Regions from separate parts of the Janthinobacterium sp. FT14W genome, predicted to be linked through region 1. Evidence: predicted binding sites of a transcription regulator. Region 1 holds the regulator's gene; the other holds the start of a gene.
What was found. Region 1 encodes FNR, which switches genes on or off when oxygen is low (the NO sensors DNR and NnrR bind a similar motif). Its sites were predicted from a motif close to TTGATNNNNATCAA; they were not measured.
Positions count from the first base shown of each region.

Region 2: a site for FNR is predicted at 12,545-12,558, ahead of GCN74_RS19540 (OmpW/AlkL family protein). Genes of this name have one in related genera too.

Region 1 is NZ_WFLL01000032.1:14,910-30,806, reverse strand. It holds gene GCN74_RS20005 (BON domain-containing protein) at 142-504, shown strand; gene GCN74_RS20000 (bile acid:sodium symporter family protein) at 719-1,732, shown strand; gene modA (molybdate ABC transporter substrate-binding protein) at 1,852-2,610, shown strand; gene modB (molybdate ABC transporter permease subunit) at 2,628-3,299, shown strand; gene GCN74_RS19985 (sulfate/molybdate ABC transporter ATP-binding protein) at 3,304-4,005, shown strand; gene GCN74_RS19980 (TOBE domain-containing protein) at 4,046-4,813, shown strand; gene GCN74_RS19975 (response regulator) at 4,881-7,955, opposite strand; gene fnr (fumarate/nitrate reduction transcriptional regulator Fnr) at 8,196-8,954, shown strand; gene GCN74_RS19965 (FixH family protein) at 8,958-9,482, opposite strand; gene ccoG (cytochrome c oxidase accessory protein CcoG) at 9,537-10,919, opposite strand; gene ccoP (cytochrome-c oxidase, cbb3-type subunit III) at 10,924-11,844, opposite strand; gene GCN74_RS19950 (cbb3-type cytochrome oxidase subunit 3) at 11,837-12,040, opposite strand; gene ccoO (cytochrome-c oxidase, cbb3-type subunit II) at 12,042-12,656, opposite strand; gene ccoN (cytochrome-c oxidase, cbb3-type subunit I) at 12,672-14,099, opposite strand; gene GCN74_RS19935 (DUF3274 domain-containing protein) at 14,397-15,897, shown strand, end outside.
Region 2 is NZ_WFLL01000031.1:5,499-21,395, reverse strand. It holds gene fdxH (formate dehydrogenase subunit beta) at 1-371, shown strand, start outside; gene GCN74_RS19610 (formate dehydrogenase subunit gamma) at 358-1,041, shown strand; gene fdhE (formate dehydrogenase accessory protein FdhE) at 1,194-2,249, shown strand; gene selA (L-seryl-tRNA(Sec) selenium transferase) at 2,246-3,655, shown strand; gene selB (selenocysteine-specific translation elongation factor) at 3,652-5,607, shown strand; tRNA gene GCN74_RS19590 (tRNA-Sec) at 5,620-5,715, shown strand; gene GCN74_RS19585 (substrate-binding periplasmic protein) at 5,873-6,586, shown strand; gene GCN74_RS19580 (GGDEF domain-containing protein) at 6,601-7,341, opposite strand; gene GCN74_RS19575 (DUF1987 domain-containing protein) at 7,345-7,743, opposite strand; gene GCN74_RS19570 (SiaB family protein kinase) at 7,766-8,323, opposite strand; gene GCN74_RS19565 (SpoIIE family protein phosphatase) at 8,389-9,603, opposite strand; gene GCN74_RS19560 (NAD(P)H-dependent oxidoreductase) at 9,776-10,366, opposite strand; gene GCN74_RS19555 (MerR family transcriptional regulator) at 10,440-10,802, opposite strand; gene fur (ferric iron uptake transcriptional regulator) at 10,883-11,320, opposite strand; gene GCN74_RS19545 (LysR family transcriptional regulator) at 11,579-12,475, shown strand; gene GCN74_RS19540 (OmpW/AlkL family protein) at 12,624-13,241, shown strand; gene GCN74_RS19535 (MetQ/NlpA family ABC transporter substrate-binding protein) at 13,321-14,148, opposite strand; gene GCN74_RS19530 (methionine ABC transporter permease) at 14,174-14,848, opposite strand; gene GCN74_RS19525 (methionine ABC transporter ATP-binding protein) at 14,841-15,650, opposite strand; gene GCN74_RS29740 (TonB family protein) at 15,845-15,897, opposite strand, start outside.

The DNA of each region.
Region 1 (15,897 bases):
AAAATCAGGATCGAATATAAGTCGTTGATTTCAATGGGAATTTAAAAGCTGGCACGGCGCTTGCTGTATGGGTAGATGTGACGCTTCAAAGTGTTGCTTTAACCAAGTAAGAAGCTTTTAACTTCATTGAGAGGAACTACCATGCAAACATCGAAACTGTTCAATACCCTGGTTGCCGCTATCGTACTGTCGGGCGCCTCGATCACCGCTTCGCATGCAGCTGACTCCGCACCAAAAGCACAAGCTCCTGCTGACACTGTCGTGGCCGCCAACGCCGCCGCTGCCGTCCCTGATGAAACCATCACTTCCTCGGCCAAGGCCGCCCTGAGCGCCGATGCGCAAGCCGCTGCCCTGCCCGTCAAGGTGGCAACCCAGCAAGGTGTGGTCGTCCTGTCGGGCGACGTGCCGAGCGCCGAAGCGGGTGACCGCGTCGTGCAGATCGTCGCTTCCGTGAGCGGCGTGAAAGAAATCAAGAACGAGCTGAAAGTCAAAGCCGCCGGTTAATCCCCCTCGCGCTGTACTTTACTCCGGGTTGCCCTGTCTGCGGACAGGGCATTTTTTTGTCCGCGCGGTTTTACCCGGCCAGCCATGCTGATGCCGCCAGGCAAGGAGGAGGGAAATACAAGTAGAATAGCCAGCACTGACGCCGCTCCCGGCGCTGTTTGTCATCTCCGGCACAGCATGCTGTTGCAAGGCTGCGCCGTTACCAGGCTACCGCATGTCTTCTTTTTCTCCCGCTGCCCTGCTGCGCAATCTGAAACCCGATAATTTCACCATCGCCCTGCTCGTCACCGTGGCACTGGCCACGTTCCTGCCCTGCACGGGCACGACGGCCGTGGTCTTCGGCAATATCACCACCGTCGCCATCGGCGCCCTGTTCTTCCTGCACGGCGCCAAGCTGTCGCGCGAAGCCGTGGTGGCCGGCGCCATGCACTGGCGCCTGCATTTGCTGGTGCTGGCCAGCACCTTTGTCCTGTTTCCGCTGCTGGGCCTGGCCCTGCGTCCGTTGGCGCTGACGTTTCTCACGCCCGACCTGTACATGGGCATTTTGTTCCTGTGCGCGCTGCCGTCCACCGTGCAATCGTCGATCGCCATGACGGCCATGGCGCGCGGCAACGTGCCGGCCGCCATCTGCAGCGCCTCGGCCTCGAATTTCATCGGCATTTTCCTCGCCCCCATCCTGGTCGGCTTGCTGGTGGCCAAGGGCGCGGAAGGCAAGTCGTCGGTGGACGCCGTGCTCTCCATCGTCATGCAGCTGCTGCTGCCCTTCCTGGCCGGCCAGTTCCTGCGCCGCTGGATCGGCCGCTGGGTCGACCGCCACAAGGCTACGCTGAAATTCGTCGACCAGGGTTCGATCTTGCTGGTGGTCTACACGGCCTTCAGCGAAGCCGTCAGCGAAGGCCTGTGGCATACGATCTCGGTGGAAACCCTGGTGGCCCTGGGCTTGATCAGCCTCTTGCTGCTGGCGCTGGTGCTGGGCATTGCCACCTTCGTCAGCCGCCGCCTGGGTTTCAACAAGGAAGACGAAATCGCCATCGTCTTTTGCGGCTCGAAGAAAAGCCTGGCCAGCGGCGTGCCCATGGCCAAGGTGCTGTTTTCCACCCGCTCGCTGGGCATGGTGATCCTGCCGCTGATGCTGTTCCACCAGATTCAGCTGATGATCTGCGCCGTGATCGCGCAGAAATATGCGCGGCGCAAGGATGGCCTGGACAGCGAAAAGGTGGCCGCCTGAAGCCGTATCAGGGGCCGCTTGAAGCAAGTTCAGCCGTCTTGACTTGCGCCATGGCAGAACGCTATATATGCGTGTATATTACGGTCCTTGTTCACCGTTCACTTTACAAGGATACGATCATGCGCCTCACCTCCCTCGCCCGCCTGCTTGGCACCGCCTTGCTCGCCACCGCCGCTACCTCCGCCCTTGCCGGCGAAGTGGTGGTGTCGGCCGCGGCCAGCCTGACGAATGCGTTCAAGGATGCGGCGCAAAGCTACGAGGCGCAGTATCCGGGCAGCAAGGTATCCTTGAACTTCGCCGCCTCGGGCGTGCTGCTGCAACAGATCGTCAAGGGCGCGCCCGTGGACGTGTTTGCCTCGGCCGACCAGGAAACCATGGATGCGGCGCAAAAGCAGGGCCTGGTATTGCCGGCCGACCGCATGGACTTCGTCAGCAACAGCCTGGTGCTGATCGTGCCGCACGATAGCAAGCTGGGCATCAAGAGCTTGAGCGACCTGACGCACAAGGGCGTGACCCGCGTGGCCATCGCCAACCCGGCCAGCGTGCCCGTCGGCCGCTACTCGGAAGGCGCGCTGAAAAAGGCGAACTTGTGGGATGCCGTGCAACCGAAGGCCATCGGCACGCAGAACGTGCGCCAGTCGCTCGACTACGTGGCGCGCGGCGAAGTCGATGCGGGCTTTGTCTACGCCACCGACGCGGCCATCATGAAGGATAAAGTGAACGTGGTGCTGGACGTGCCGCTCGAGGCGCCCGTGCTGTACCCGATCGCCACCATCAAGGGCAGCAGCAATGGGGCCGAAGCGAAGCGCTTCGTCAGCTACCTGCAGACGGCGCCGGCGCAAGCCATCCTGGCCAAGTACGGTTTCAAGAAGCCATAGTTTAGGTACGCGCCCGCATGGATATCGCCTGGACCGCGCTGGCCCTGTCGCTGAAGGTGGCGGCGTGGGCCACGGCGCTCAATTTGTTGCTTGGCATCGGCACGGGCTATCTGCTGGCGCGCACGCGTTTTCCCGGGCGCGAGCTGCTCGACGCCCTCCTGACCCTGCCGATGGTGATGCCGCCCACCGTGCTTGGCTATTACCTGCTGGTGCTGCTGGGCCGGCGCGGCACGATGGGCATCTGGTTGCAGGACAACTTCGGCATCAACCTGATCTTTACGTGGCAGGGCGCCGTGATCGCTTCCACGGTGGTCGCCTTTCCCCTCGTCTTCAAGCCCGCGCGCGCCGCCTTCGAGGCCGTCGACGGCCAGCTGGAGCAGGCGGCCCGCGTGCTGGGCATCTCGGAAATGGCCATCTTTTTCCGCGTGACCCTGCCGCTGGCCTGGCGCGGCATCCTGGCCGGCGTGCTGCTGGGCTTTGTGCGCGCGCTGGGCGAGTTTGGCGCCACCCTGATGGTGGCCGGCAGCATTCCCGGCAAGACGCAGACCCTGTCCGTCGCCGTGTATGAAGCCGTGCAGGCGGGCCAGGACGACGTGGCCAATACGCTGGTCCTGATTACTTCCGCCGTGTGTATCGTGGTGCTGCTGTCGGCTGGCCGCCTGGCGCCCGGGCGCATCGCTCACAAATAACGCCATGCAACTCGACCTCGACCTCCGCGCCACTTTGCGCTCCGGCAAACGCCGTTTCGACATGCAGGTGCAATGCACGTCCGGCAGCCAGCGCATCGCCCTGTATGGCCCGTCCGGCGCCGGCAAGAGCATGACCCTGAAAGCCATTGCCGGACTCTTCACGCCGGATGCTGGCCATATCCGCCTGAACGGCCGCACCCTGTTCGATTCCGCCGCCGGCATCAACCTGCCGCCGCAGCAGCGCAACGTGGCCTATCTGTTCCAGGATTACGCGCTGTTCCCGCACCTGACGGTGCGCCAGAACGTGGGCTTTGGCCTGAGCCGCGGCTGGTTCAATCCCCGTGCGCGGGAAAAATTGCAGAAAGTCGAGCATTGGCTCGATGCGTTTCACTTGCAGGAACTGGCGCACCAGTTTCCCGACGAGTTGTCCGGTGGCCAGCGCCAAAGGGTGGCGCTGGCGAGGGCACTGGTGGCCGAGCCCAGCGCGCTGCTGCTCGACGAGCCGTTTGCCGCACTCGATCCGGCCCTGCGTGTCAAAATGCGTTTGGAACTGAGCCAGTGGCAACAGCGCCTGGACGTGCCCATGATCCTGATCACCCATGATCCGGAAGATGCGCGCATCCTCGGTGAACATGTGCTTTACTTGCGTGACGGACAAATTGACAGCATGGAAGAACATAGGGCATTGGGTGAACGCATTGGATAAATCAACGGCAGCGGAAATCGGCCTGCAAGGCTCGGTATGGATGACGGTGGGCGGCGAGCACCTGGGCGGCGTCGGCCGGGTGGAATTGCTGGGCGCCATCGCCGAGTGCGGCTCCATCACGCAGGCGGCCAAGCTTGTGAAGATGAGCTACAAGGCGGCCTGGGACGCCATCGACGCCATGAACAACCTGGCCGGCGAGCCGCTGGTCGAGCGCCTGACGGGCGGCAAGGGCGGCGGCGGCACGCGGCTGACGCCACGGGGGCGCCAGCTGGTCGACAATTTCCGTATCATCGAGCGCGAGCATGCCCGCTACCTGCGCCAGCTGGGCAGCCAGGCGGAAGGCATCGCCGACGATCTTTTACTCATACGGAGAATGGCCATGAAAACCACGGCACGCAATCAATTCCTGGGCAAAGTTGCTGAACTAAAACAGGGCGCCGTCAACGACGAAGTGACCCTGGAATTGCCAGGCGGCCAGCACATCGTCGCCATCGTCACGCGCGACAGCAGCGCAAGCCTGGGCCTGGTGCCGGGCGCGGAAGCGTTCGCGCTGGTCAAGGCATCGTCCATCATCCTCGTGGCCGACAGCGAAGGGGCGCGCTTTTCCGCCCGCAACCAGCTGACCGGCACCGTCACGCGCGTGCAAACGGGCGCCGTCAACACGGAAGTGGTGCTGGACCTGCCGCGCGGCGGCACGATAGCCGCCATCATCACGAACCAGAGCAGCAGCGACCTGGCCATCGAGCTCGGCAGTAATGTGACGGCCATCTTCAAGGCGTCCAGCGTGATCCTGGGCGTGCCGGCGTAAACGGCGACGCTGAGCAAAGTTCCGGGGTCAGACCCGGCGGGTCTGACCCCAGCTTTACGTTGCAGGCCTAATCCTGCAACCGCGACAACCAATCGGCCGCCGCCGCCAGCGCCAGTTCCAGTTCCTGCGCCGTGTGCGCCAGCAGCGCCGGCACCGCATCGAAGCGGCCCCCATCGATGGCTTCCTCGGTGGCAAACGCGGCGCGGATCAGGCGCTTGGTGCCCAGGGTGCCCACGGAACCGCGCACGCCGTGCAGGATGCGCGCCACGTCGCTGTGGCGGCCCGCTTGCAACGCCGTTTCGGCGTCGCGCACGGGCGTCATGCCTTTGTTCAGTGCGTCTTCCACCATGCGCCGCAGCACGCCGCGCCCCTTTGCATCGCGCCCCATCACGCGCATCAGGGGCGCCATGGAAAATACTTCCTCGTCGGCACCGGGCACCGGCTCCGCCGTCTGCACTTGCGGACGCTTGGGCAGGTGGCGCAGGATGACTTCCATCATCTCTTCCACCACCACGGGCTTGGCGATGAAATCGCTGATGCCGGCCGTCATGCAGCGTTCGCGTTCGGACGCCAGCACGCCGGCCGTCATGGCGATCACGGGCAGGTTCAACCGCAGTTCCGTGCGGATGATGTGGGTGGCGCTGAAACCGTCCATGACGGGCATCTGCATGTCCATCAGCACGATGTCGTAGCGCAGCGCCTCCGTGCGCAGCCGTTCCACGGCCTGCAAGCCGTCGCCCACCACGTCCAGGGTGGCGCCCATGTGTTCGAGGATGCCGCGCGCCACGGCCTGGTTCAGGTGGTTGTCCTCCACCAGCAGGAAATGCACGCCGGCCAGTTCCGTGCCCAGCGGCTGGTGCAGGATGCGCTGCTCGCCGCCGTCGTCCTTGGCGATCAGCGCCTGGTGCAGGGCATCGAACAGGCTCGAGCCCGTGATCGGCTTCATCAGCACGACGTCGGCCTCGGCCGCGCTGGAGATTTCCTCCAGGTGGTTGCGGGCAAACGCGTTGACCATCACCACGATGGGCTGGCGCTGGCCAGCGGCGGCCTGGCGGATGGCCTTGGCCGTGGCCAGGCCGTCCATCACGGGCATGTGCCAGTCGGCCAGCACCACGTCGTACGGCTGCTGCTGCGCCAGGCGTTCGCGGTACAGTTCGATGGCGGCAAAGCCGGAATCCACTTCGTCGGCCAGCCAGCCCCATGCCTCGATCAGTTTGACGATCAGTTCGCGCGTGGTGCGGTTATCGTCCGCCACCAGCAGGCGCAGCTGACCCAGGGCCGGCGTGCGCCGCGTTTCGGCCGGCTGCGCCAGCATCTCGAACGGCACGCTGAACCAGAAGCGGCTGCCCTTGCCTTCGCTGCTGGCGACGGCGATTTCGCCGCCCATCATGTGGATCAGCTGCTTGCTGATGGCCAGGCCCAGGCCCGTGCCGCCGAAGCGCCGCGTGATGCTCTGGTCGCCCTGTGAAAACGCGGCAAACAGCTGCTGTTGCTGCTGCGCCGTCATGCCGATGCCCGTGTCGCGCACTTCAAAGCGCAGCCGGGCGCTGCCCTGCTGGCTGTCGGCCAGGCTGACGGCCACCACCACTTCGCCGCTCTCCGTGAACTTGATGGCATTGCCGGCCAGGTTGACGAGGATTTGCTGCAGGCGCTGGGCGTCGCCCACGAGGCGCCGCGGCACGTCGGGCTCGACGGCGATGGCCAGTTCCAGCTCCTTCTCGCCCGCATTCATGGTCATCGTCGTGGCCAGGGTATTCATGACTTCGTCGAGGTCGAATTCGACGGGCGACAATTCCATGCGGCGCGCCTCGATCTTCGAGTAATCGAGCACGTCATTGAGGATGCCCAGCAGCGACTGGCCCGCCACGCGCACCATGGTCAGGTATTTGCGCTGTTCCGTGTCGAGTCTGGTGTTGCCCAGCAAATACACCATGCCCAGCACGGCATTGAGGGGCGTGCGGATTTCATGGCTCATGTTGGCCACGAAGTCGCTCTTCGCGCGGTTGGCCGCCTCGGCCCGGTCGCGCTCCCGCTCCAGCTCTGCCGCGCGCGCTTCGAGTTCCTGCTGCAGGCGGTCGCGTTCGCTCATCAGGCCGTTGAACGCTTCCGTCAGTTCGCCGATCTCGTCGCGCTGCTGCACCGGCACGGGTGTAAAACGGCTGCCGCTGCTACGCAGGGCCAGCAGGGTGTCGCGCAGGCGCACCAGCGGCGACAGCAGGCGCACGGTCACCCAGCCCAGAACGGCAGCGGCCAGCAGCGAGGCGAGGATGCTCCACAGCACCAGACGGTACAGCACGCCATCGAACGGTTCGAAGGCGTCTTCGACGGGCAGCGAGGCGGCCAGCAGCCAGTTCACGGACTTCAGGCGCTTGAAGCTGTTGACGGCCGTGACGCCGCGGCTGTTGGTGCTGACCATGCTGCCTTCGCCGTCTTCCTTCAGCAGCTGCGTGGTCGTCAGGTTGGCATTCGGCTTGCGCGGCTGCAGCAAGCGGCTGGTATCGGGATGCAGCACGTAGCGCGGCACGTCGCCGCGCGTGAGGATGAAGTAATAGCCGCTCTTGCCGATCTTTTCCGTGCGCAGGCGCCCCAGCAGGTTGTCCTTGTACAGGCGCAGCACGCCGATCACCACGCCAGCCACCTGGCCATCGGCAGCCAGCACGGGCGCCACCATCTGCACGATGGGCATGCCGCTCGATTTGCCCAGCATCGGTTCGGTGATCATGGGCTGGCGCGTGCGCAGGACGGTCTGGAAATACTCGCGTTCGGCGACGTTGATGCCGGCGCGTCCTGTCACCAGCGGCATGTCGGCCACGACGGCGCCTTGCGCGTCGAGCACCAGCACGTCGTCGAACAGCACCAGCATCGAGCGGCGCGCATAGTATTCGCGCAGCTTGGCGGGCTGGGCGATCAATTCCGGCGGCTGCTGCCGGGCCGTCAGGGTGACGATCTGCAGCAGCATGGCCAGCTTGTCGTCGAGCTCGGCAGCGGTGCGGCTGATCAGGGAAGACTGCTGGCTCAGCAGTACTTTGGTGAAGTCGGCGCGCATGTGCTGCACCTGGATCATGGTGACGAGCGCGATCATGGCGATCGAGGTCAGGCTGGTGGCCAGCGCGACTTTTGCTTTGATGCCGAGAGGCTTCATGATTTCCTTTTCAGTACCGGGCGGCACAGGCGGCAGATAATGCTGTCAGGAATTTTCCTATCAATGCCCGAGCTTGGCAAGCGCCGCTGCGCAAATTGCCTTGCCCCATACGGGCTTTTGACGATGTTGCCATATAATTAAAGGCTGGACGTCGTTTATTCGCCGAAATTACCGTGAAATTGGCACACGGCAACCCTGTATGCAGTAAACTTGTTGTTGCATTTTCTAAAAGGTACCGACATGACTGAAGCGTTACTCACTCCAACCTTGCCCACAGTGAACGTGGAGGCGTTGCGTGCGCGATGCTCGACCTGCAGCATGCATCAATTGTGCCTGCCGATGGGCCTGGATGTGGGTGATATGGACCGGCTGGACCAGATCATCGGTCGCCGCCGCAAGATCGCGCGCGGCGCCTCGCTGTTCCGCATCGGCGACTCGTTCCAGAACCTGTATGCGATCCGCCTGGGGCACTTCAAGACCTACCAGATCAATCCGGGCGGCGAAGAGCAGGTGACGGGTTTCCAGATGGCTGGCGAACTGCTGGGCATGGACGCCATCAGCGCCGACCGCCACCACTGTAATGCCGTGGCGCTGGAAGACAGCGAAGTGTGTGAAATTCCGTTTTCAAGCCTGGAACAATTGCTGGGCAATATGCCGACCCTGCTGCGCCATTTCCACCGCATGATGAGCCAGGAAATCACGCGCGAGCAAAGCGTCATGCTGTTGCTGGGCAATATGCAGGCGACCCAGCGCTTTGCCGCCTTCATCGTCAACCTGGCGTCGCGCTACGAGGCACGCGGCTATTCGGGCAGCAATTTCCAGCTGCGCATGTCGCGCGAGGAAATCGGCAACTACCTGGGCCTGACCATCGAGAGCGTCAGCCGCTTATTGTCGAAATTCAAGAAGGAAGGCTGGCTGCGCGTCTCGAACCGCGAGATCGAGATCCTGCAGCCGGCCAAGCTGAAGGCCATTACGGCCGGCACGGACAACTGCAAGTAAGATTTACAGCTCTTCATCCGCCTGCAGCGCGATGCTGCGCTGCAGGGGCCAGGTCCAGATGCCGGACAGGCGCCATTCGCGTTTGTCGTTTTCCACCAGCACCTGCCAGCGGCTGCGCTCGAGCATGGGCAGCGCCACCGAAAAGTTGCCGGCCGCATCAGGCTGCAGCAGCAGCTTGATGTCTTTTTCCGGCTGGGTCGCGTGCGCCAGGTGCAGCTGCAGCGGCGCCCGATACGCCTTGCCGAAGCTGTGCACGGAACCGCTGAGGCGCGCTGCCGCCACGTCGTACGATAGCTTGCTTGACATGGCCAGGTCGCTGGCGACCGTATCGCGCCGCAAGTCCTGGTTGATCGCCTTGCCCTGCTTGTAATAATCGCCCACCACCAGCGCGTCGGGCTGCGTAAACGCGATATAGCCCATGGTGCTGCCGACGACGACGGACAGGCCGGGGCCGATCATCAGCAGCCATGGCCAGCGATGCTTGTACCACGGCGCCACGGGGGCTTGCAGCTTGAGGCTGTCGGACATGATATTTCTCCTGTTTAAGCGGCCAATCCCCATGCGGGGATTGGCCTTCCTGCATTAGCGCGGCACGATGAAGACCGCGCTTTCACGCACGTGCAGCGATGGGTCGTCCAGCGATTGCAGCTCGATCGCAATCTTGTTCGAGCCCTTCTCGCCCACGCCGTGCGGCGCGCGCAGGCGGATGGGCCAGCCCAGGGTTTCCGTCGGCTGCAGGGTCACTTCATCGCGCGTCAGCAAGGTCAGGCCCGGCAAGCCGGATACGCTGATTTTAAAATGCTGGCTTTGCTCCGAGGTGTTCATGATCTGCAGCCGGTAGACGTTCTCGATCATGCCGTCTTCCACTTCGCGTCCCATCGAACCGCGGTCGCGGATCACGTCCATTTTCAATGGCGTGCGCAGGGCCAGCGAGGTACATACGGCGATGATGATCAGGGCCAGGATGGAAGTGTAGATCAGGACGCGCGGGCGCATGGCGCGCTGGCGTATCTGCTTCGAATTGAAGTTGTTTTCCATCGCATGGTCGGTACTGTAGCGTACCAGTCCCCGTGGCCGGTCGACCTTGTCCATCACGCTGTTGCAGGCATCGACGCAGGCGGCGCAGCCGATGCATTCATACTGCAGGCCGTTGCGGATATCGATGCCGGTCGGACACACCTGCACGCACAGGGTGCAGTCGATGCAGTCGCCCAGCTTGTCGTTGTTGCCGGCCTTCTTGCTCATGGCGCCACGGGGTTCGCCCCGCTTGGCATCGTAGGTGATGATCAGCGTGTCCTGGTCGAACATGGCGCTCTGGAAACGCGCGTAGGGGCACATGTATTTGCACACCTGCTCGCGCAGCCAGCCCGCGTTGCCGTAGGTTGCCAGGCTGTAGAACAAGACCCAGAACCATTCCCAGGGACCGAAGTTCAGGGTGGTCACCGCCTGCGCCAGTTCCTTGATCGGCGTGAAGTAGCCGACAAAGGTAAAGCCCGTCCACAGGGCGATGGCGCCCCACACCAGGTGCTTGGCCGTCTTCTTGGCCGTCTTGCGCAAGGACGGGCCCTGCTTGTCGAGGGCCATGCGCGCGCTGCGCGTGCCCTCGATCTTGCGTTCCACCCACAGGAAGATTTCCGTGTATACCGTTTGCGGGCAGGAAAAGCCGCACCACACCCGCCCGGCAATGGCCGTGACGAGGAACAACAAATACGCACAGATGATCAGCAGGGCCGCCAGGTAGATGAAATCCTGGGGCCACAGCACGACGCCGAAAATGTAGAACTTGCGCGTGGTCAAATCGAACAGCAGGGCTTGCCTGCCATTCCAGGTCAACCACGGCAAGCCGTAGAACGCGAGCTGGGTAAGCCATACGCATACCCATCGCCAGGTAGCGTAGCGTCCTTTGGCCTCGCGAGGGTAGATTTGCTCGCGGGCCGCATACATCTTGATGACTTGAGGTTCCATTACATCATTTCACGGGCGTCTGGGGATTCGACAGGCTCCAGACATACGCCGACAGCACGTGTACCTTGGACTCGCCGAGGAAATCGCTGAAGGCCGGCATGGTGTTGTTGCGTCCCTTGCGTACGGTTTCCATGATGGTGTCGGCGCTGCCGCCGTACAGCCAGATCTTGTCCGTCAGGTTGGGCGCGCCCAGCATCTGGTTACCCTTCGCATCGGCGCCATGGCAGGCCATGCAGGCGCCGAACTTGGCCTTGCCCAGCACGGACTTGACGGGGTCCGAGGTGGAACCGGACAGGCTCAGCACATAATGGGCCACGTTCTCGACATCCTTTTCGGAGCCCAGGGCGGCGCCCATCGGCGGCATCTGGCCGTTACGGCCGTGCATGATGGTGGTCTTGATGATGTCGGGATCGCCGCCATACAGCCAGTCCTTGTCCGTCAGGTTGGGGAAGCCCTTGTTGCCGCGCGCATCCGAACCGTGGCATTGCGCGCAGTAGGTCAGGAACAGGCGCTGGCCGATGGCTTGCGCCTGCGGATCGGCCGCCACCGTCTTCAGGTCCTGGCTCAGGTACTTGTTGAACAGGGGGCCGTAGTCGGCTTCCGCCTTCTTCAGCTCTTCCTCGTACTGGCCCGTCGATTTCCAGCCCAGGCTGCCGGCATAGTTGCCCAGGCCCGGATACAGGAACAGGTATGCGAGGGAGAAGACGATGGTGATGTAGAACAGCCACATCCACCAGCGCGGCATCGGCGTGTTGAGTTCCTTCAAGTCCTCGTCCCACACGTGGCCCGTGGTGCCGTCGGCGGCGGCGCCGGCGGCCACTTTCACTTTCGACTGCGAGTACAGCAGCACGCCGCAGCCGATGATGCCCAGCAGGGACAGCACGATGATGTAGATATTCCAGAAACCATTGGTAAAGTCAGCCATGGTGATGCTCCTTCGCCAGGTTCATCCCGGCCTCGGCCGGATAGTCGAGCGCGTCGTCGGCGAACGGCAGGCGTGCTGCCGCGTCGAAGTCGCTGTTGCTGCGGCTGAAGGTCCACCACAGGATACCCACGAACGTCGTAAAGGAAACCACCGTCATGACGCTGCTGGCGCTGTCAAACAGGTTTTCGATTGCCATGCTAATTCCTTGTTTTGATTAATGTACCGAGGCCTTGCAGATAGGCGACCAGGGCGTCTTCTTCCGTCTTGTCCTGCAGCTGCGCGGGGCCGGCGGCGATCTCTTCATCGCTGTACGGCTGGCCCAGGCGTTGCAGGGCGCGCATCTTCGGCATGATCTCGTCAGGCACCAGCTTGGTCTTCGCCAGCCAGGGGTAGGCCGGCATGTTCGACTCGGGCACCACGTCGCGCGGGTTGTTCAAGTGCGTGCGGTGCCATTCGTCGCTGTAGCGGGCGCCCACGCGGGCCAGGTCGGGCCCCGTGCGCTTGGAACCCCATTGGAACGGACGGTCGTAGACGAACTCGCCGGCGACCGAATAGTGGCCGTAGCGTTCCGTTTCCGCGCGCAGCGGACGCACCATCTGCGAGTGGCAGTTGTAGCAGCCTTCGCGCACGTAGATGTCGCGGCCCGCCAGGCGCAGCGGCGAGTACGGCTTCAGGCCGGCGACGGGTTCCGTCGTGCTCTTCTGGAAGAACAGGGGAACGATCTCGACGGCGCCGCCGATGCTGATCACCACGGTGACCAGGGCGATCAGCAGCCAGGGGTTTTTCTCAATCCATGCATGTGAAAATTTCATTTGCTTTCGCTCCTATCAGGCGTGCGCCGCGTTCAGTTCCGGAATGCGGGCGACGGGGAGTTTGCTGCCGCGCAAGGTCATCCAGGTGTTGTAGCCCATGATGCACATACCCGACAGGTACAGCAGGCCGCCGGCCACGCGCACCACGTAGTACGGATACGTCGCTTTCACGCTCTCGACAAAGGTGTAGGTCAGGGTGCCGTCCGGATTGACCGCGCGCCACATCAGGCCCTGCATCACGCCGGCGATCCACATTGCCGCGATGTACAGCACGATGCCGATGGTGGCCACCCAGAAGTGCACGTCGACCAGGCGCGTGCTGTGCATCTGCGTGCGGCCGGCCAGGCGCGGCAGCAGGTAGTAGATGGAACCCATGGTGATGAAGCCCACCCAGCCCAGGGCGCCCGCATGCACGTGGGCAACGGTCCAGTCCGTGTAGTGCGACAGCGAGTTGATGGTCTTGATCGACATCATCGGACCTTCGAAGGTGGCGATGCCGTAGAACGACAGCGAGACGATCATGAATTTCAGGATCGGGTCGGTGCGCAGCTTGTGCCAGGCGCCCGACAGGGTCATGATGCCGTTGATCATGCCGCCCCAGCTTGGTGCCAGCAGGACCAGCGAGAAGACCATGCCGATCGATTGCGTCCAGTCAGGCAATGCCGTGTAGTGCAGGTGATGCGGGCCCGCCCACATGTAGGTGAAGATCAGCGCCCAGAAGTGGACGATGGACAGACGGTACGAGTACACGGGGCGCTCGGCCTGTTTCGGGATGAAGTAGTAGACCATGCCCAGGTAGCCGGCGGTCAGGATGAAGCCCACCGCGTTATGGCCGTACCACCACTGGATCATGGCGTCCTGCACGCCCGCATACGCGGAATACGACTTGGTGAACGAGGCTGGCATGACGGCGCCATTGACCACGTGCAAAATCGTCACGGCCAGGATGTAGGCGCCGAAGAACCAGTTGGCCACGTAGATGTGCTTGACCTTGCGCTTGATCAGGGTGCCGAAGAAGACGATGGCGTACGCGATCCAGACGACGGCGATGAGGATGGCGATAGGCCATTCCAGTTCCGCGTATTCCTTGCCGCGCGTCATGCCCATGGGCAGGGTGACGACGGCGCACAGGATCACCGCTTGCCAGCCCCAGAACGTGAAGGCGGCCAGCTTGTCGGAAAACAGGCGTACCTGGCAGGTGCGTTGCACCACGTAGTACGAAGTAGCGAACAGGCCGCAGATGCCGAAGGCGAAAATCACCGCATTCGTGTGCAGCGGACGCAAGCGTCCGTATGTCAGCCAAGGTATGTCGAGGTTCAGGGCAGGCCAGGCCAGCTGAGCGGCGATGATAACGCCAACCAGCATGCCGATGATGCCCCATACCACAGTAGCGACCGCGAATTGCTTCACGATCTTGTAGTTATAGTTCAGCGATTGATCCACAAAGACTCTCCCTGGAATTACTATTTATGATGGTGGCCAGAGAGTAAGTGTTTGACCGCGAAAAAACTTTGATGTGGATCAAAATTCCCCGGATGAAATAAGCGTAGCGAACTGGCATCGAAATAAAGTGATATTTCGATCAAAAAAGCCATGCAAGATCCCTGCAACAGCTTGCTTGATGTGGCGTAAAACGTGCGCATGAGCAAGGGCTTAGAGTGGCCAGTCCAGTCATGATGAGGGCTAGCCATGAGTCATGCCGATAGCGCGCCAGCGGATGGTGAAGATATTAAGTTGGTTGTGGGAAAGTTCAGCGGAACGTCCCTGTTCTGCCACAGCCTGCTCGACTGCCTGCAGCAGATGCCGTCGCCGGGCATTGTCATCTTCGTGCACGGCGTCAATTCCGAAGGCGAGTGGTACGGCGCGGCGGAAGAAGGCCTGTGCAAGGGCTTGAATGCGCGCATGAAGCGTTGCGACGAGCACCTGTGCCACGCCACGCCCGAGGCCGGACAATTGACGCCGCTGCGCTACCGGCGCGAACTGAGCGATGACGGCTATGTCGATCCCGACTACACGGCCAGCACCTTCGTCGCGCCGCAAGCGCATTTCTCGCCCGTGATCCAGTTCCGCTGGGGCTACAAGGCCAGCGACACCGAATTGCAGAAATATGGCGATTCCGTCTACCTGAACGAACACGCTTACTGGGGCGGCGGACCGTTCGCCAATGGCTGCTCTGCGCTGCCGGACCTGTGGGGCGAGGGTCTGTCCGACGCCCTTTTCCTGTTCATCCATATCGAGCATCTGAATCCCGTCAACGACCGCATCGTGTATGCCTGCCCGCCGCGCCCCTACTTCGTGCTGGCCGCGCTGCGCCTGGCGCACCTGGTGGCGGCCATCCGCCGGCAGCAGGCCGACGCGCCCATCACCCTGGTTTGTCACAGCCAGGGCAATATGGTGGGCATGGCGGCCGCGTTTCTGGGCAACAAGATGCCCGACGTGCGGGATGCGGCAGGCAAAAGTGGCCGTTGCGTGGCCGATACTTATGTCTTGTGCAACCCGCCCTACAGCCTGTTGCGCAGAAACGATACGGAAGGCTGGCTGCAGGGGCAGGTCAGGGATGTCGATGGCAATGTGGGCCGGCAGAGCGGCAAGGCGCGCCGCCAGACCCTGGCGGCGTTCTTCGACATCGTGCGCGGCCAGGCGTCGGAACCGGCCATCGATCCCTGCCTGCGCCGCATGGCGGACAACGAGACACATGATTTCAGCGTGGACAAGGACAAGGCCAGCCATGGCTGCGGCCCGCAGAAAGGCACGCGCGGCCGCGTCACCCTGTATTGCAATCCGCACGACCAGGTGATTTCCGCCACGCCCATCCAGGGCATCGGCTGGCTGGGTCTCAGCGCCGAAGAGATCAAGGCTACGCGTGGCGACGGCGTGTTTACCCAGCGCGTGTTTGCGCAGGGCTTTCCCGTTGGCCGGCGCGGCGATTATGACTATTGGAGCAATCACTATCGCCAGCCCGCGCGGGGCAGCGCCGATTTCTGGCACCCCCGTTCGCCGATCTCCAGCTACGATCCGAATAAAGGCGTGCGCGCCAGCACCAGCGCGGCCGGCAAGGAGGCGAGCGTGCGCACGGCCGCGGCCATGTCGGCCCTCATGAAGATGCTGAAGACTCCCATCAATGCCGTGCCGCCCGACGACTGGCGCATCCCCGTGACGGCGCCCGCCTTGCCGGAAGTGTTTGCACCGCAGGCCATGCGCTTTGGCGTAGCCAGCCCACAGTTCGACCAGGATATCGACC
Region 2 (15,897 bases), on a different contig from region 1:
TCTTCGGCACCAAGGAAGACATGAAGGTGCATGCGGAAGAGCGCATCGTCGACCTGAAGTCGCGCGGTTTCGAGAATGCGGGCCTGTATGACCCGCTGGGCGTGGGCGGCACGCACGTGATGTACGTGCTGCACCATGCCGACAAGCCGCGCCTGTATTCCAACCTGCCTGACAAGCCGAGCATCAGTCTGATGGTGGGCTTCTGGAAGGGCTGGGCCAAGCCGCTGGCCGTGGCCGGCATGGCGGCCACGGCGCTGGCGGGCCTGTTCCACTACACGCGCGTCGGTCCGAACGACGTGAGCAAGGATGAAGAGCGCGAAGCCCTGGACGAGGCCAAGCGCATCAAGGAGGGGCAGCATGAATCATCATGAACAGCACAGTGAACTGCACAATGGCAAGCTGTACGACAAGGATGGCAATCCGCTGATCCAGCGCTACAACCCCAACGAGCGCACGAATCACTGGGTCACCGCCATTACCTTCGTCATGCTGGCCCTGTCCGGCCTGGCCATGTTCCATCCGTCGATGGCGTGGCTGGCCAACCTGTTCGGCGGCGGGCAATGGACGCGCATCCTGCATCCGTTTGCCGGCCTGGTGATGTTCGTCTCGTTCGCAATCCTGGTGGTGCGCTTCTGGCACCACAACAAGTTCGAGGACGGCGACAAGCAGTGGCTGAAACAGATGGATGACGTGCTCAACAACCGCGAAGAAAAGCTGCCGAAGATCGGCAAGTACAATGCGGGCCAGAAGATGCTGTTCTTCGCCTTGCTGGCATGCATGTGCGGCCTGCTGTTGTCGGGCATCGTGATCTGGCGCGCGTATTTCGCGTTCTATTTCCCGATCCCCGTCATCCGCGCGGCCGCCTTGCTGCATGCCGTGTGCGCGTTCGGCATCATCTGCGCCATCATCGTGCACATCTACGCGGCCCTGTGGGTCAAGGGCTCGATCGGCGCCATGGTGCGCGGCACCGTCACCTACGGCTGGGCGCGCAAGCACCATCCGAAGTGGTTTGAGGCGGAGATGCGCAACAGCAAGGATTAAGCTGCTGCCAGTCACACCCGCTGCAAGAGCCGGGGCCGCTCCCACAGGATCGGCCCCTTTCTCTTTATCGATTAAAATAGTTTCGAAACACAGCCGCATCCGTCGGATGGGCTCGCCGAATGTACTCGGCCTTTTTTGATGGGAAAACTCCATTGGTACAACGCATACTCCAGCCAGGCGAAATCGAAGGCCTGGACCATAACGCGATTCCGCGCCTGCTGCTGCCGCAGCCTGACAGCCTGTTTACGGCGCGCGCCTTGCGCTTGCGCGAACTGGCGCAGGGCAAGATCAAGGGCATCCCCGTCGATGCGGGCATGCAGGGCTACCTGGTGCTGATGGCCGCGCTGGCCGATGCGCAGGCCGCAGTCGTCGCCAGACTGGCGCCCGGCGCCGTGCCCGTGGCCGACGCCGAAGTGCTGCGCCGCGCCATGGCCCACCGCATGCCCGTGCTGCCCGTCAACGGCGCCCGGCCACCCGTGTGGCGCGCTATTTTCGCCAGCCTGCTCGATGAACTGGCCGCCACGGCAGCCCGCCAGCCGGCCCTGTCCGGCGGCCTGCACCAGGTGCTGGCGCAGCTGCGCGCGCTCGATGACACGGCGCTCGATGCCTGCGCCGATGCCGTGCTCGACGAGAACGGCGACAACCTCAATCCCATGCATGCGCCGTTCGTCGCCGCCGCCCTGCAAGTGCTGTGGTCGACGTCGGCCAGCCAGCTGCGCGCCACGCGCGTGCCGGACCTGGAAACGGGCACCCTGTGCCCCGTCTGCGGCTCGCACCCCGTCGCCAGCGTGATCCGCATCGGCGGCGGGTCGCAGGGTTACCGCTATCTGCACTGCGGCATCTGCGAAAGCGAATGGCATATGGTGCGCGTGAAGTGCTCGACGTGCGAACAGAATGGCAAGATCGCCTACCAGGGCCTGGATGCGGCCGACGCGGCACCGTTCGACCCCGTGACGGCGAAGGACGACAAATTGCCGAACAAGGCGAACGATCCGAAGAAGGTGGCGCGCGCGGAAACCTGCGACGACTGCCATACCTACCGCAAGGTCTTCAACCAGGAGCACGATTACAACGTCGAGCCGCTGGCCGACGACCTGGCCAGCCTGATGCTCGACCTGCTGGTGGGCGAGGCGGGCTACCAGCGCGCCAGCGGCAATCCGCTGCTGTGGCTGGGGAAGAGCGAAAGCAGCGAGGGCCAGCCAGCATGACGGCCGGGCAAACCGTGCGCCTGCCGTCGGTGGACCGCATCCTGGGCGACGCGGTTTGCCTTGATTTGATCGTCCGGCATGGCCGCGTGCAGACGCTGGCCTGCGCGCGCGCCGTGCTGGCCGAACTGCGCACGGCCATGCTGGCGGGTGCAGTGTGCGAGGAGGGCGCATCGATTGCCGCCATCGCCGCGCAGATGGACGAACGCCTGCAGGCGCAGTCGCGCTCGCCGCTGCGCGCCGTCTTCAACCTGACGGGCACCGTGCTGCACACGAACCTGGGCCGGGCGCTGCTGCCCGACGCCGCCGTGCAAGCCGTGGTGGAAGCGCTGCAATGGCCGATGAACCTGGAATTCGACCTGGAGACGGGCAAGCGGGGCGACCGCGACGACCTGGTCGAGGAGCTGCTGCGCGAACTGACGGGGGCCGAAGCGGCCACCATCGTCAACAACAACGCGGCCGCCGTGCTGCTGATGCTCAATACCCTGGCGCAGGAAAGGGAAGTGATCGTCTCGCGCGGCGAACTGGTGGAAATCGGCGGCGCCTTCCGCATCCCCGACGTGATGACGCGCGCCGGCGCCGTGCTGCGCGAAGTGGGCAGCACCAACCGCACGCACCTGGCCGATTATGCGAACGGCGTCAATGAACGCACGGCCTTGCTGATGAAGGTCCATTGCAGCAATTACGCGATCACCGGCTTCACGAAAAGCGTGGAGCTGGACGAACTGGTGCCGCTGGCGGCGCAACACGGCGTGCCCACGGCCGTGGACCTGGGCAGCGGCACCCTGGTCGACCTGGCGCAATACGGTCTGCCGCATGAAACGACGGTGCGCGAAACCATCGAAGCGGGCGCCGACCTGGTGACGTTCAGCGGCGACAAGCTGCTGGGCGGCCCGCAATGCGGCGTCATCGTCGGGCGCGCCGACCTGATCGCAAAGATCAAGCGCAATCCCCTGAAACGCGCGCTGCGCGTGGGCAAGCTGACCCTGGCCGCCCTGGAGCCCGTGCTGCGGCTGTACCGCGCGCCGGACTTGCTGGCCGAGCGGCTGACCACCTTGCGCCTGCTGACGCGTCCCGCCGCCGCCATGCGCGCGCAGGCGGAGATCCTGCTGCCGCTGCTGCAGGGCGCGCTGGGCGCCTCCTACGTGGTGACGGCCGAAGCGATGCGCAGCCAGATCGGCAGCGGCGCCTTGCCCGTCGACCAGCTGCCCAGCTTTGGCCTGGCCATCCGCAGCGCGCCGGGCGCACGACTGAGCAATCCGCTGGGCGCGCTGGAACAGCGGCTGCGCGCCCTGCCGTGCCCCGTGATCGGGCGCATCGGCCAGGACACCCTGTGGCTGGACCTGCGCTGCCTGGAAGCGGCGCACGAGGCGGCCTTCCTCGCGCAGCTCGGCGAGTTGCGCGCATGATCGTCGGCACCGCAGGCCATATCGACCATGGCAAGACGACCTTGACGCGCGCGCTCACGGGCGCGCACACGGACCGCCTGAAGGAAGAGCAGGCGCGCGGCATCTCGATAGAACTGGGCTATGCCTACCTGCCGCTGCTTGACGGCACGGTGCTGGGCGTGATCGACGTGCCCGGCCACGAAAAATTCATCCGCACCATGGCTTCCGGCGTGACGGGCATCGACTTCGCCCTGCTGGTGGTGGCTGCCGACGACGGCATCATGCCGCAGACGCAGGAGCACCTGGCGATCTTGCAGCTGCTGGGCGTGGCGCGGGGCGCCGTGGCGCTGACCAAGGTCGACCGCGCCGATGGCGCCCGCGTGGCGCAGGTGGAAGCCGATATCGAGGCGCTGCTGGCCGGCACGCCGCTGGCGGGCAGTCCCATCTTCCCCACGGCCGCCAGCCAGGATAACGATCCCGGCGTGGCGGCCCTGCTGGCGCATTTGACGCAGGTGGCGCGCCGCCTGCCGCGGCGCGACGAGCGGCGCCTGTTCCGCCTGGGCGTGGACCGCGTATTCACCTTGTCGGGGCAGGGCACCATCGTCACCGGCACGGCGCTGGCCGGCATGGCCACGGTGGGCGCCACCTTGCAGCTGGCGCCCGGCGGCGCGCAAGCGCGCGTGCGCAGCATCCATGCGCAGAACCGCGCGGCCGAGACGGGCATGGCGGGCCAGCGCCTGGCGCTGAACCTGGCCGGCATCGACCGCGAACGCATCGAGCGGGGCAACTGGATCGTCGCGCCGGAACTGGCGCAGTGTTCCGAGCGCCTCGACGTGGAACTGACCCTGCTGCCCGACGCGGGCGTGCAATTGAAAGCCTGGTCGCCGCTGCACGTGCACCTGGGCGCGGCGCACCAGCTGGCGCGCGCCGTCATGCTCGATGGCGAGACGCTCTCGCCAGGGCAGACGGGCAGGGTGCAGCTGGTGTTCGATGCGCCCATGCACGGCGTGCCGGGCGACCGCTTCGTCGTGCGCAATGCGCAAGCCACGCAGACGGTGGGCGGCGGCATGGTGCTCGATCCGTTCGGTCCCGCGCGCAAGCGGCGCAGCCCGGCGCGCCTGGCCTGGCTGGACGCGCTGGCGGCGTTCGTCGCGCACGCCGATTATGCGGCCCTGCTGGCGCAAAGCCCGCTGGGCCTGCGCGAGTCGCTGCTCGTGCGCTTGTCGCTGCTGCCGGCCGCTGCCATCGCACTGCCGCCCGACACGCAACGCATCGGTTTGCGCGCCGGCGACGCCTTGCTGCTGGCACCGGCGGCGCGGGCCGTGCTGGAAGAGCGGATGCTGGCCGCGCTGGCCCAGTTCCACGCGCGCGCGCCGGACGAAGCGGGGCCGGAGCTGTGGCGCCTGAAGCGCATCGTCGACGCGGAGATGGAAGACGCCTTGTGGAGCCACCTGGTCGAAGGCTTGCTGGCGCAGGACAAGGTGCAGGCGCGCGGCGCCAGCCTGCACCTGCCCACCCACAGCGTGGAACTGACGCCGCAGGAGCAGGCCATGGCCGAGCCCTTGCTGGCAGCCCTGGCGCAAGGGCGCTTCGATCCGCCGTGGACGCGCGACCTGGCGCGCCACTTCGGCCTGGCCGAGGACGAAACGCGCCGGCTGCTGCGCAAACTGGCCAAGGCAGGCCAGATCAGCCAGGTGGTGCACGACCTGTTTTATCACCAGGCGGCGCTGGCCGAGCTGGCGCAGCTGGTGCGGGAACTGGCGCAAAGGGCCGAAGACGATGGCGGCTTGCCTGCCGGCAGCGGCGCCGTCGGGGCGGCCACCTTCCGCGATGCCAGCGGCCTGGGCCGCAAGCGGGCGATCCAGGTTCTGGAGTTCTTCGACCGCGTCGGTTATACTCGCCGTGTTGGCAATGGGCATCTATTACGCCCGCAGGCGCTGTGGTCCTATACTGCAGTCTTGCCCAGCAGCTAGCTCAGGCACCGCGGAAAGCACACTCATCCGGTGATGTGGCCGGGCTTCAAACCCGGTGGAGGGCGTCAGACGTTCTCCCGTAGGTTCGACTCCTACTGTTTTCCGCCACTTGCTCTTTTTTCCTTTCCCCCGCATGCAGAGCGTTCCGGCGTTGGCCTGTTGCCACGTTGTGGAAAATAAATGGCTTAATTGGCAATATGCGGCGATGCCGGCGCGGGCCGATGGTAACATCGGCTTGAATCCTCCGTAGCAGATGAAAGCAAGCATGAAACAAGCAAGCATGGCACGGCTGCTGGCAGCGGTGGCACTGATGCCGGCGCTGGCCGCGGCGGCGGACGTGCGCGTCGTCGGCGAGCACTTGCCGCCATCGAGCATGATGGAAGGTAATGTCGTCGTGGGACGTGAAACGCTCAAGGTGCGCGAGATCATGGCGCGCGCCGGCCTGTCCTACGGTATCGAACTGCTGCCGTGGAAGCGCGCGTATGCGCAGGCGCTGCGCGAAGCGGACACCTGCATCTTTTCCACCACGCGCACGCAGGAGCGCGAAGCGCAGTTTCGCTGGGTCGGCCCGCTGAACGAAGCGGAATGGGTGCTGTACGGCCTGGCCGAACGGCACCTGGCGCTGCGCACGCTCGACGATGCGCGCGGACTGGTGATCGGTACGGTGCTGGGCGACGCGCGCGACGACTACCTGCGCCAGCGGGGCCTGAGCGTGGCGCCCGTGACGCAGGAATGGCTCAATCCGCAAAAGCTGCTGCTCGGGCGCATCGACCTGTGGGCCGTGGGCATGGCGGTGGGCAGCAAGCCGTTTGCCGGCAAGCAGTGGGAGGGCAAGGTGGTGCCGCTGCTGACCTTCAACCGCGTGCAGACCTACCTGGCCTGCAACAAGCGGTTGCCCGAGGCGCAGGTGGCGGCCATGCAGCGCGCCGCTGCCGCCATGCGCCGCGACGGCAGCATGGCGCGCGAACAGCTGCGCTGATCCGGGGCGCAGGCTCAGCTCTCCAGCCACTGGCGCACGCAGTTGCGCCCTTCGCGCTTGGCCTGGTACAGGGCCTGGTCGGCATGGCTGTAGGCCGTCTCGAATGCCGTGCCGGCGCGGTTCCAGCTCAGGCCCACGCTGACGGTGATGGCGCGCGTGATGGGCGCCGCATGGCGCTGGCGGCCGACGGTGTCGCAGATGCGCTGCGCGATGGCGGCCGCGTCGTCGCGCGAGGACGTGGGCCAGACCACGGAAAATTCTTCGCCGCCCACGCGGCCGATGGCCGTCTCCTGTCCCAGCAGCTCCTTCAGGCAGTCGACCACGGCCTGGATCACGCCGTCGCCGGCCGGGTGGCCGAAGTCGTCGTTGACCTGCTTGAACAGGTCGATGTCGAGCACGATCAGGGCCATGTCGCCCTGCGCCAGGCAGCGCGAGGCGTGGTCGATCACGGCGCCGCGGTTCAGGGCGCCCGTCAGCGGGTCGTGCGTGGCGCGGTATTCGAGCTGGCCGGCCAGGGTCTGCAATTGCCGGTTCAGCAAATGCATGTCGCGCTCGGCGCGGTCGCTGCGGCCGATCAGGCGCCGCGTCTCGCGCATCAGCCGCTCGTAGTGATTGATCAGTTCACCGAGCACGCGGCGCTGCGCCTCGCCGCTGGCATGGCCGTCGGCGTGCATGCGGCGCGCGGCGGCCAGCGCGGCCGCTTCCACGGTGAACAGGTCGGGCTCCAGTTCGGCCTCGGAGATGGCGGCGCGCATGCTCTAGCTGCCCTGCACGGGATGGTCGCGGAAATCGAGCGCCGTGAAATCCTGCTGCAGCTCCTGGCCGAATTCCAGGATGGTGTCATCGTCCTCGTCGTGATACCAGTTCAGGCGCACCTGGTTGCCGTCCATGGCCGCCTGGTTCAGGGTGTCGAACAGGGTAAACAGCATCTTCGTGCTGGAGCTGTTGAAGTAGGCCAGCGAGACGTTGACGGTGATGGCGCTCTCGCGGCAGCCTTCCAGGTAGGCGCGTACGGCGGCGATCAGCGGGCCGTAGAAGGCGGCCGCGTTTTCCGGATACGACTCTCCCTTGATCGACAGGGTGTGCTGCTCGAAACGGAAGTCGATTTCGGGCGAACTCGGGGTCGCGGCGATGAACAGTGGTGACGGTAATTGCATATGCTTTCCTGAGTCGGCTCTTTCAAATGATGGCTTTGATGCAGAAGATGGTGTGCCCCGGCTCCTGGGGATCCTGGACGAATTCGAATTCCAGCGGCTCGCTGGCGTCGCGCGCCATGGTGAGGAAGCCCAGGCCCGCGCCCTTGCTGTCGGCCGGCGTTTCCTCGCGCAGGGCCTTCTTGTAGGCGAGACGGATTTCCTCCATCGTCATGGTGTGCAGCGGTTCCAGGCGGGCGCGGATCTGCGCCACGTTGTCCGTCGAGACGGGGTTGGCGCACAGCAGGAAAAAGCTGTCGCCGCGCGTGCCGATGCAGAACGAGCCGCGTCGCATCTGCTGGTCCAGCTGCGCATCGGGCGTCAGGCTGTCCGCCGAATAGTGCATGATGTTCTGCGACATCTCGATGAACGAGGAAAAGATGCGCCGCCGCGTGGGACCGGCCGCACCGGCCGTATCGAGGCGCGCCTTGATGGTTTCGGAAATGGCGCTGACCACGTGCTGCGAGAAATAGCCCACGTAAAAAAAGATGATGTTGCGCTTGCGCGCCACATCCCAAAACTCGTTGAATTCTTCGTACAGCACGTCCGTGCTCCTGGCTAGCCGGTGACCCGGTTTCTTGTTGATAAGGTGGCTCGATGGCGTCAAAACTACAGGCGGAAACAGAAAAAGGTCAGGTCGTCGCGGCGCGGCTGCCTGCCTTGCCAGGCGGCGCTGTCCTGCAGCAGCGCCGCCGCCACGTCGCTGGCGGGTGCGTCGCGCTGCGCCAGCAGCTGTTCGCGCATGCGCCGCTTGCCGTACGCAATGTCGCGCGCGCCGCCGATCTGGTCGAGCAAGCCGTCGGTGGTGATGAACAGCAGGCTGCCGGCGGGAATGTCCAGCGTCTCGTTGTGCCAGCAGTAGCCGGCCGGCGTGTCGACATAGCCCACGCCCATGCGCGCGCCGTCGATGGCGCGCACGGCGTCTGCGCCCGGCGCCACCACGTGCAGCGCCAGTTTCGCGCCCGCGAAGCGCAGGCTGGCGCTGGCCGCGTCATGGCACAGGAAGGCGCAATCCATGCCGTCGTTCGAGCCGGCGTGGCCCGTGGCTTCGCCGCTGCCCGCATCCTGGCCCAGCAGGGTCTTGATGGCGCGGCTGACGGCGCCGATCAGGGCGGCCGGGTCGCGCGGCCCCAGTTCGCGCAGGGCCTGGCTCAGGGCCGACGAGGCGATCAGGGTCATGAAGGCGCCCGGCACGCCGTGGCCCGTGCAGTCGGCGATGGCGGCGAACCAGCCGCCTTCGTAGCGTTCGAAAAAATAGAAGTCGCCGCCGACCACGTCGCGCGGCTGCCATTCCAGGTGCGCGTCGGGCAGGGTGGCGCGCAGTTCCGCATCCGAGGTGCGCAGCAGCGCGCGCTGGATCACGCTGGCGTAATCGATGCTGTGCATGATCTGCCGGTTCTTTTCCGCCTGCATGGTGGCCACCACGTTCATCAGCTGCAAGCCGAAACCCACGCCGGCCAGCGCGCCGTCCTCGGTGATGATGAAGCCGTCGGCCAGCGCCTTTTCGCCCGCTTCCACGGCGCGGAAGGTGAGGTCTTCGATGCTCATGGCGCCGTCGACGATCAGCGGTTCCTTGTCCATGAAGGCGATGCAGCTCTTCTTGCCGTACACCTCGTGATAGAAGGGCTTGGACATCTGCGACATGAAGATGTTGCGGCTGATCAAGCCGATGGGGCGCTGCTGTTCCGTGACGGGCAGGCTCATCATGTCGCGCCGTTCCGTGAACAGTTCCAGCACGGCGAAATTGCTGGCGTCGGCCTGCACCGATTCCGTGGGAATGCACAGGTCAAGCGCCACGGACGTGCGATAACGGGGAAGATGCAATCGAGAAGCGTTGAACTCCACAGCGGCTACCTTTACATGACGATCGGACCCTTGTTGTCGCGGCGGCAAGGCGACTGACAAACAGGCAATATCATCATGGTAGCTGCCGAATATGACGGCTTGATTACCAGCTTGTCAAAACCGTATGCAAGATGGCTGCATGGCAAGCACCTCACGGGCGCCGGGCCAGCCTCTGCGCCTGTGCCAGCCAGCGCTGTCTTTGTGCTTCCGTGGAATCGATGAGGGGGCCGAAACTGGCCACCCTGACGGGCTTGACGCCGCAAAATTCCAGCGTCGTCTTGCGCAGCTGGTGGATGCCGGGCATGTGGTAGATCCAGCGGAAATACCACGGCGGCGTGTCCATCGCCACCAGCAGCTGCGCCGTGCGGCCCTTCAGCAGCTGCGCCGGGAAGGCCTTGCCGGGGCGGTACTTGAAGGCGTAGCCGGGCAGGAAGACGCGGTCGACAAAGCCTTTCAGCAGGGCCGGCGCGCCGCCCCACCAGATCGGGTAGGCAAACACCAGGTGTTCGGCCCAGCGGATGGCTTCCTGCGCGGCCAGCAGGTCCGGCTCCAGCGGCTGCACCTGGCGGTAGCCTTCATGCAGGACGGGATCGAAGTCCAGCTGGCCCAGGCGCAGTTCGCGCACCGCGTGGCCCTGCGCGCGCGCCGATCCGGCATAGGCCTCGGCGAGGGCGGCGCAGAAACTGTCGTTGGACGGGTGGCCGAGGAGGATGAGAATGCGCTTGGGTGTCGTCTTGCTCATGATGCAGGCTTTCCATTAAAGAAGAGCTTGCATGCTAAAGCCTGCCCCTGGGGGCAGAGTCAAGCGCGTCGTTTCACGCTGCCTGCGGCTGCTGGCGCGCCAGGCAGTCGCGGATTTCCGTGTCGATGCCGGCCAGTTCCGCGTCGAGCTGGCGCAGGCGGGCGATATCCTGCTGCACCTGCGCGCGCTTGGCGGCGATGTGCCGCGACAGGGCGGCCCAGTCGGTATCGTCGCCGGCCAGGATGGGCAGCAGTTCGGCCAGGCGGAAGCCCAGGGTCTGCGCCTGGCGTATCAGCCTGACTTGCGCCAGGTCCTGCTGCGTATAGACGCGGTAGGCGCCGGAGCGGCGCACGTCGCCCAGCAAGCCCAGGGTTTCATAGTGGCGCAAGGCCTTGGGCGAGGTGCCCGCCAGGCGGGCGATTTCTCCGATGTACATGGCTGTCCTTTCTTGAGCATGGGCGGGCGCAGTGTAGCGCAAGACGGGGCAGGGCGGAACGCCGCGCCGCCCCGGCGCGCTCAGGCCCGGCGCGGCGGGATCTTCTTGGCCGTGCACTCGGCGCAGGTGCCGTACAGCGACAGCGCGTGTTCGTGCAGCACGAAGCCCCGTTCGGCGGCGATCTCGTTCTGGCGCAGTTCGATGCCTTCGTCGACGAATTCATCGACCTTGCCGCAGCCCGTGCAGACCAGGTGGTCGTGGTGCTGGCCTTCGTTCAATTCGAAGACGGCGTGGCCCGATTCGAAATGCCGGCGAAACAGGATGCCCGCTTCGGCAAACTGCATCAGCACGCGGTAGATGGTGGCCAGGCCCACGTCGATCTTTTCAGCCAGCAAGAGTTTGTAGACATCGTCCGCGCTCAGGTGCTTGATCGTGCCTTCTTGAAACAGCTGCAGAATCCGCAAGCGGGGGATGGTCACTTTCAAGCCCGATTCACGCAGTTCCCTCAATATATCCATGTCTCCCATTCCTTTTTGTGGTCGCCTGAGCGTGCGCTTAAGCGTGATCCTGCATTATATCGCAAATGATAATCATTACTATTCTCATCTGTGTCGTGTGAGATGCGAATATTATGCTGCGGGGGCAGGCGGCAATCCAGTGACATCGGCGCAAGTGGCGCTTGCGCCGGGAGCAACTTGTGCCGGCGCTATGGTGCGGATGAAAAAATCGTGCTCGAATCGCTATACTGTGCAGAAATGAATAACAATGGAGGGGGCATGGACCGATTTGATGCGATGCGCATTTTTACGCGCATCGTCGAACTGCGCAGTTTCACGCAGGCGGCGCATGATCTCGGCTACCCGAAGGCCACCGTCACGCATGCCATCAAGCAACTCGAAGCGCGCCTGCGCGTGCGCCTGCTGCAGCGGACCACGCGGCAAGTGACCCCCACGCCCGATGGCGACGCGTATTATCAGCGCTGCGTGCGTCTGCTGGCGGACCTGGAAGAAACGGAAGCCGTGTTTTCCTCGGCGGCGCAGCAGCCGGCCGGCAAGCTGCGCGTCGACTTGCACGCCACCCTGGCCATGCATTTCGTGATGCCCGTGCTGGACCGGTTTTGCGCCCGCTATCCGCTGATCGAACTGGAAATCGGCATGGGCGACCGCCTCGTCGACCTGGTGCGCGAAGGCGTCGATTGCGTGCTGCGCGTGGGTGAACTGGGCGACTCGTCCATGGTGGCGCGTCGCGTGGCGCTGCTCGAGCAGGTGACGTGCGCCAGCCCCGCCTACCTGGCCGCGCACGGCACGCCGGAGCATCTGGCGCAACTGGACGGCCACCGCGCCGTCAATTTTTTTTCCGCCCGGACGGGCAAGGTCTGGCCCTTCGATTTCAAGGTGGCGGGACAGCGCCACAGCGTGGCCTTGGGGGGCACGGTGTCCGTCAACAATGCGGACGCGTATCACGCCTGCTGCCGCGCGGGCATGGGCTTGATCCAGGCGCCCCGCTATCACCTGGAGCGGGCGCTGGCGGCCGGCGAACTGGTGGAAGTGCTGCGCGACTTGCGGCCCGACCCGCTGCCCGTGTCCGTGCTGTATCCCCATCACCGGCAATTGTCGCCGCGCGTGCGCGTGTTTGCCGACTGGGTCGCCAGCCTGTTTATCGCAGTGAATTAATTTTGCATTGCGGCATTTCTTGACCTGTGTAAAGGAAAAAATCCCTCTTTCCAGCCCTTCTGGCCCTATTTGATGTGGATCAAAGTTTTTGTTGCGCTGCACTCTTAGACTTCGCAGCGTTACTTAACGACAAAAAGAGGGAACTAGAATGAAGAAGTCCGCAACTGCAGCAGCAATCGTCCTGGCCGCCATTGGCGCATTCGCCGGTAACGCAATGGCACAGGAAGGCCCATGGCTGGTTCGTGCACGCGCCGTGCACCTCGACCCGGCCGACAAATCTGCTCCGATCGGCGGCGTGGGCGCATCCGACCGTTTGCATGTCAGCAGCAAGACGATTCCTGAAATCGATATCTCGTATTTCTTTACCCCCAATATCGCTGCCGAATTGATCCTGACGTATCCGCAAAAGCATGACGTCAAGCTCGACGGTAGTAATATCGGTACCTTCAAGCACTTGCCGCCGACCCTGTCGCTGCAATATCACTTCATGCCTGAAAAACAGTTCAGCCCTTACGTGGGCGCGGGCGTGAACTACACGAATATTTCCGATGTGAAATTGCTGAACGGCGCCGGCCGCCTGGAACACGACAGCTGGGGCTTCGCGCTGCAAGCTGGCGTCGACTACAAGCTCGATAAAAACTGGTCGCTGAACTTCGACATCAAGAAAGTGCAGATCCGCAGCGACGTCTTCATCGGCGGCGCCAAGGCCAGCGAAGTCAAGGTGGATCCGCTGCTGATCGGCGTCGGCGTCGGCTACCGCTTCTAAGTGTTGAACATGCCTGCGTAGCGCGGGTAAAAAAAAGGACGGCAACAGCCGTCCTTTTTTACGTGTATAACGCGCCGGCTTATTTTTTCAGCGTCTTTTCCAGCGCCAGCTGGTAGTCCGTCTTTTCGTAGCCGGGCAGGTATTTGTTCGTCGCGTCGAGGAAGGCGCGCGAGCGGTAGGCCGCTTCCAGGTCCTTGACCCATGGCTTGGCCTTGTCGGCCGTGCGGATGGCCACCAGGTTGATGTAGCTGTCCGAGATCTTTTCCACGCTCAGCGCGGACGTCAGCTTCATGCCGGCGGCCAGGGCGAAGTTACCGTTCACAAAAGCGTAGTCGGCGTCGGCCAGCGAACGTGGCAGCTGCGCCGCTTCCAGCGGCACCAGTTTCAGCTTCTTCGGGTTTTCCAGCACGTCGCGCTCGGACGCGCGCAGCGGGTCGACGTTCGGTTTCAGCTTGATCCAGCCCATCTTGGCCAGCATCACCAGCGCGCGCGCCTGGTTGGTGGGATCGTTCGGCATGGTGATGGTGGCGCCGTTCCTGACTTCCGCCAGCGTTTTCTGCTTGCCGCCGTACAGGCCGATCGGCATGGTCGGCACGGTGATCAAGGAGCTCAATGGCAGCTTGTTATCGGTGGCGAACTTGGTCAGATACACGATGTGCTGGAATACGTTGGCGTCCAGCGACCCTTCGGCCAGCGCGTAGTTCGGCTGCACGTAGTCGTTGAATTCCACGATCTTGACCTTGTAGCCCTGTTTTTCCAGGATAGGCTTGATACCCAGCTTCAGCTGGTCGGAATACGGACCGGAGCTGGTGCCGATGACGAGTTCTTTCGGGTCCTTGGCATGGGCGGCGGTGGCGAAGGCCAGGCTGGCGGCGGCCAGGAGCAGGTTGCGGCGTATGTGGTTCATGTATGTCCTTGTTTCTGAATGGGGATTAACGTTTGTCGAGGCGCTTGGCGATGCGCGTGCCGGCGAACTGGATGGTTTGCACCAGCACGATCAGGATGGCTACGGTGGCGACCATGATGTCCGTCTCGAAGCGGTAGTAGCCGTAGCGGATGGCCAGGTCGCCGATGCCGCCGCCGCCCACCACGCCGGCCACGGCCGAATACGACAGGAAGCTGATCGACAGCACGGTCAGGGCCAGCACCAGGCCGGAGCGCGCTTCCACCAGCAGCACGCGGAAGATGATCTGCATTTCCGACGCGCCCATGGCGTGCGCCGCTTCGATCACGCCGCGCGGCACTTCGCGCAGGTTCTGTTCCACCAGGCGCGCCAGGTAGGGAATGGCGGCGAACGACAGCGGCACGCTGGCTGCCAGCGGGCCGATCGAAGTGCCCGCGATGATGCGTGTAAACGGCGTCAGGGCGACGAGCAGAATGATGAAGGGGAAGCTGCGCACGGTATTGACCAGCCAGCCCAGGATCGTCGACAGGGGGCGGTTTTCCAGCGACTGGCCTTCCGAGACGAGGAACAGCAGGATGCCCAGCGGGCCGCCGATCAGGATGGCGGCCGTCAGGCCGATGCCCAGCATCGTCATGGTCTGGCCCAGGGCCACCCAGATTTCCGGCAGCAGCTTGATGACGTTATTGATCGATTCTTCAAACATGTGTTGCATCCTTCCATGCGGTGGCTTCAAACGCCTCGGTGCCGTAGTAAGCCAGCTCGCGTCCCAGCGCCGTCTTGCGCGGGGTGGCCGTGTCGCTCAGGTCGAATTGTTCGGCGATGGCGCCGTTTTCCACGACGGCCACGCGGTTGCAGATGGCGCCCAGCACCGACAGCTCATGGCTGACGATTACGATGGTCACGCCCAGACGCGCGTTGATGTCGCGCAGGGTGTCGAGCAGGGCGCGCGTCGTTTCCGCGTCCAGCGCGGACGTCGGTTCGTCGCACAGCAGCACGTCCGGGTGGCTGGCCAGCGCGCGGGCAATCGCCACGCGCTGCTTTTGCCCGCCCGATAATTGCGCCGGATAGCTGTGCAGCTTGTCGGACAGACCCACCAGCGCCAGGCATTCCTCGACCCTGGCGGCGATCTGCTCGCCCTTGGCCGCGCCATGGATTTTCAGGGGGAAGGCGACGTTGTCGAAGACGCTGGCGTTCTGCAGCAGATTGAATTGCTGGAAAATCATGCCGATGTTCTGGCGCGCGTCGCGCAAGGCGCTCTTGCTCAGGCGCGTCAGTTCGCGCCCGGCCACGGTAATGGTGCCGCTGTCGGGACGCTCGAGCAGGTTAATCAGGCGCAGCAAGGTCGATTTGCCGGCGCCGCTCTTGCCGATCAGGCCGAAAATATCACCGGGATAGACTTCCAGCGTGACCGATTTGACCGCGTGGAATTGTTCGCCTTTGGGCAGCGCGAAGGTCTTGTTCGCGCCATCGATGCGAATCACCGGCGTACGGTGTGGTGTGGTCATGCAGTGTTTCCTTTTTTATTGGACCGTGACAGGCGGGTAAAGGGGCCGGATCGGGATGGATCGGGCCGGCCTGAAACGTCGGTTGCGTAGTATACCTCCGATCGTGTTATTACTCCTACGACAGAATCTTGCTTTGAATATGCAAATAATGTCTATATGGATGTTTTGCAAGAGCAAAAGCGGATTTTTGGCGCTCAGCCGATAGAAAATTCGACGGGAATCGACAATTCGAGCGGATCCGGCCGTT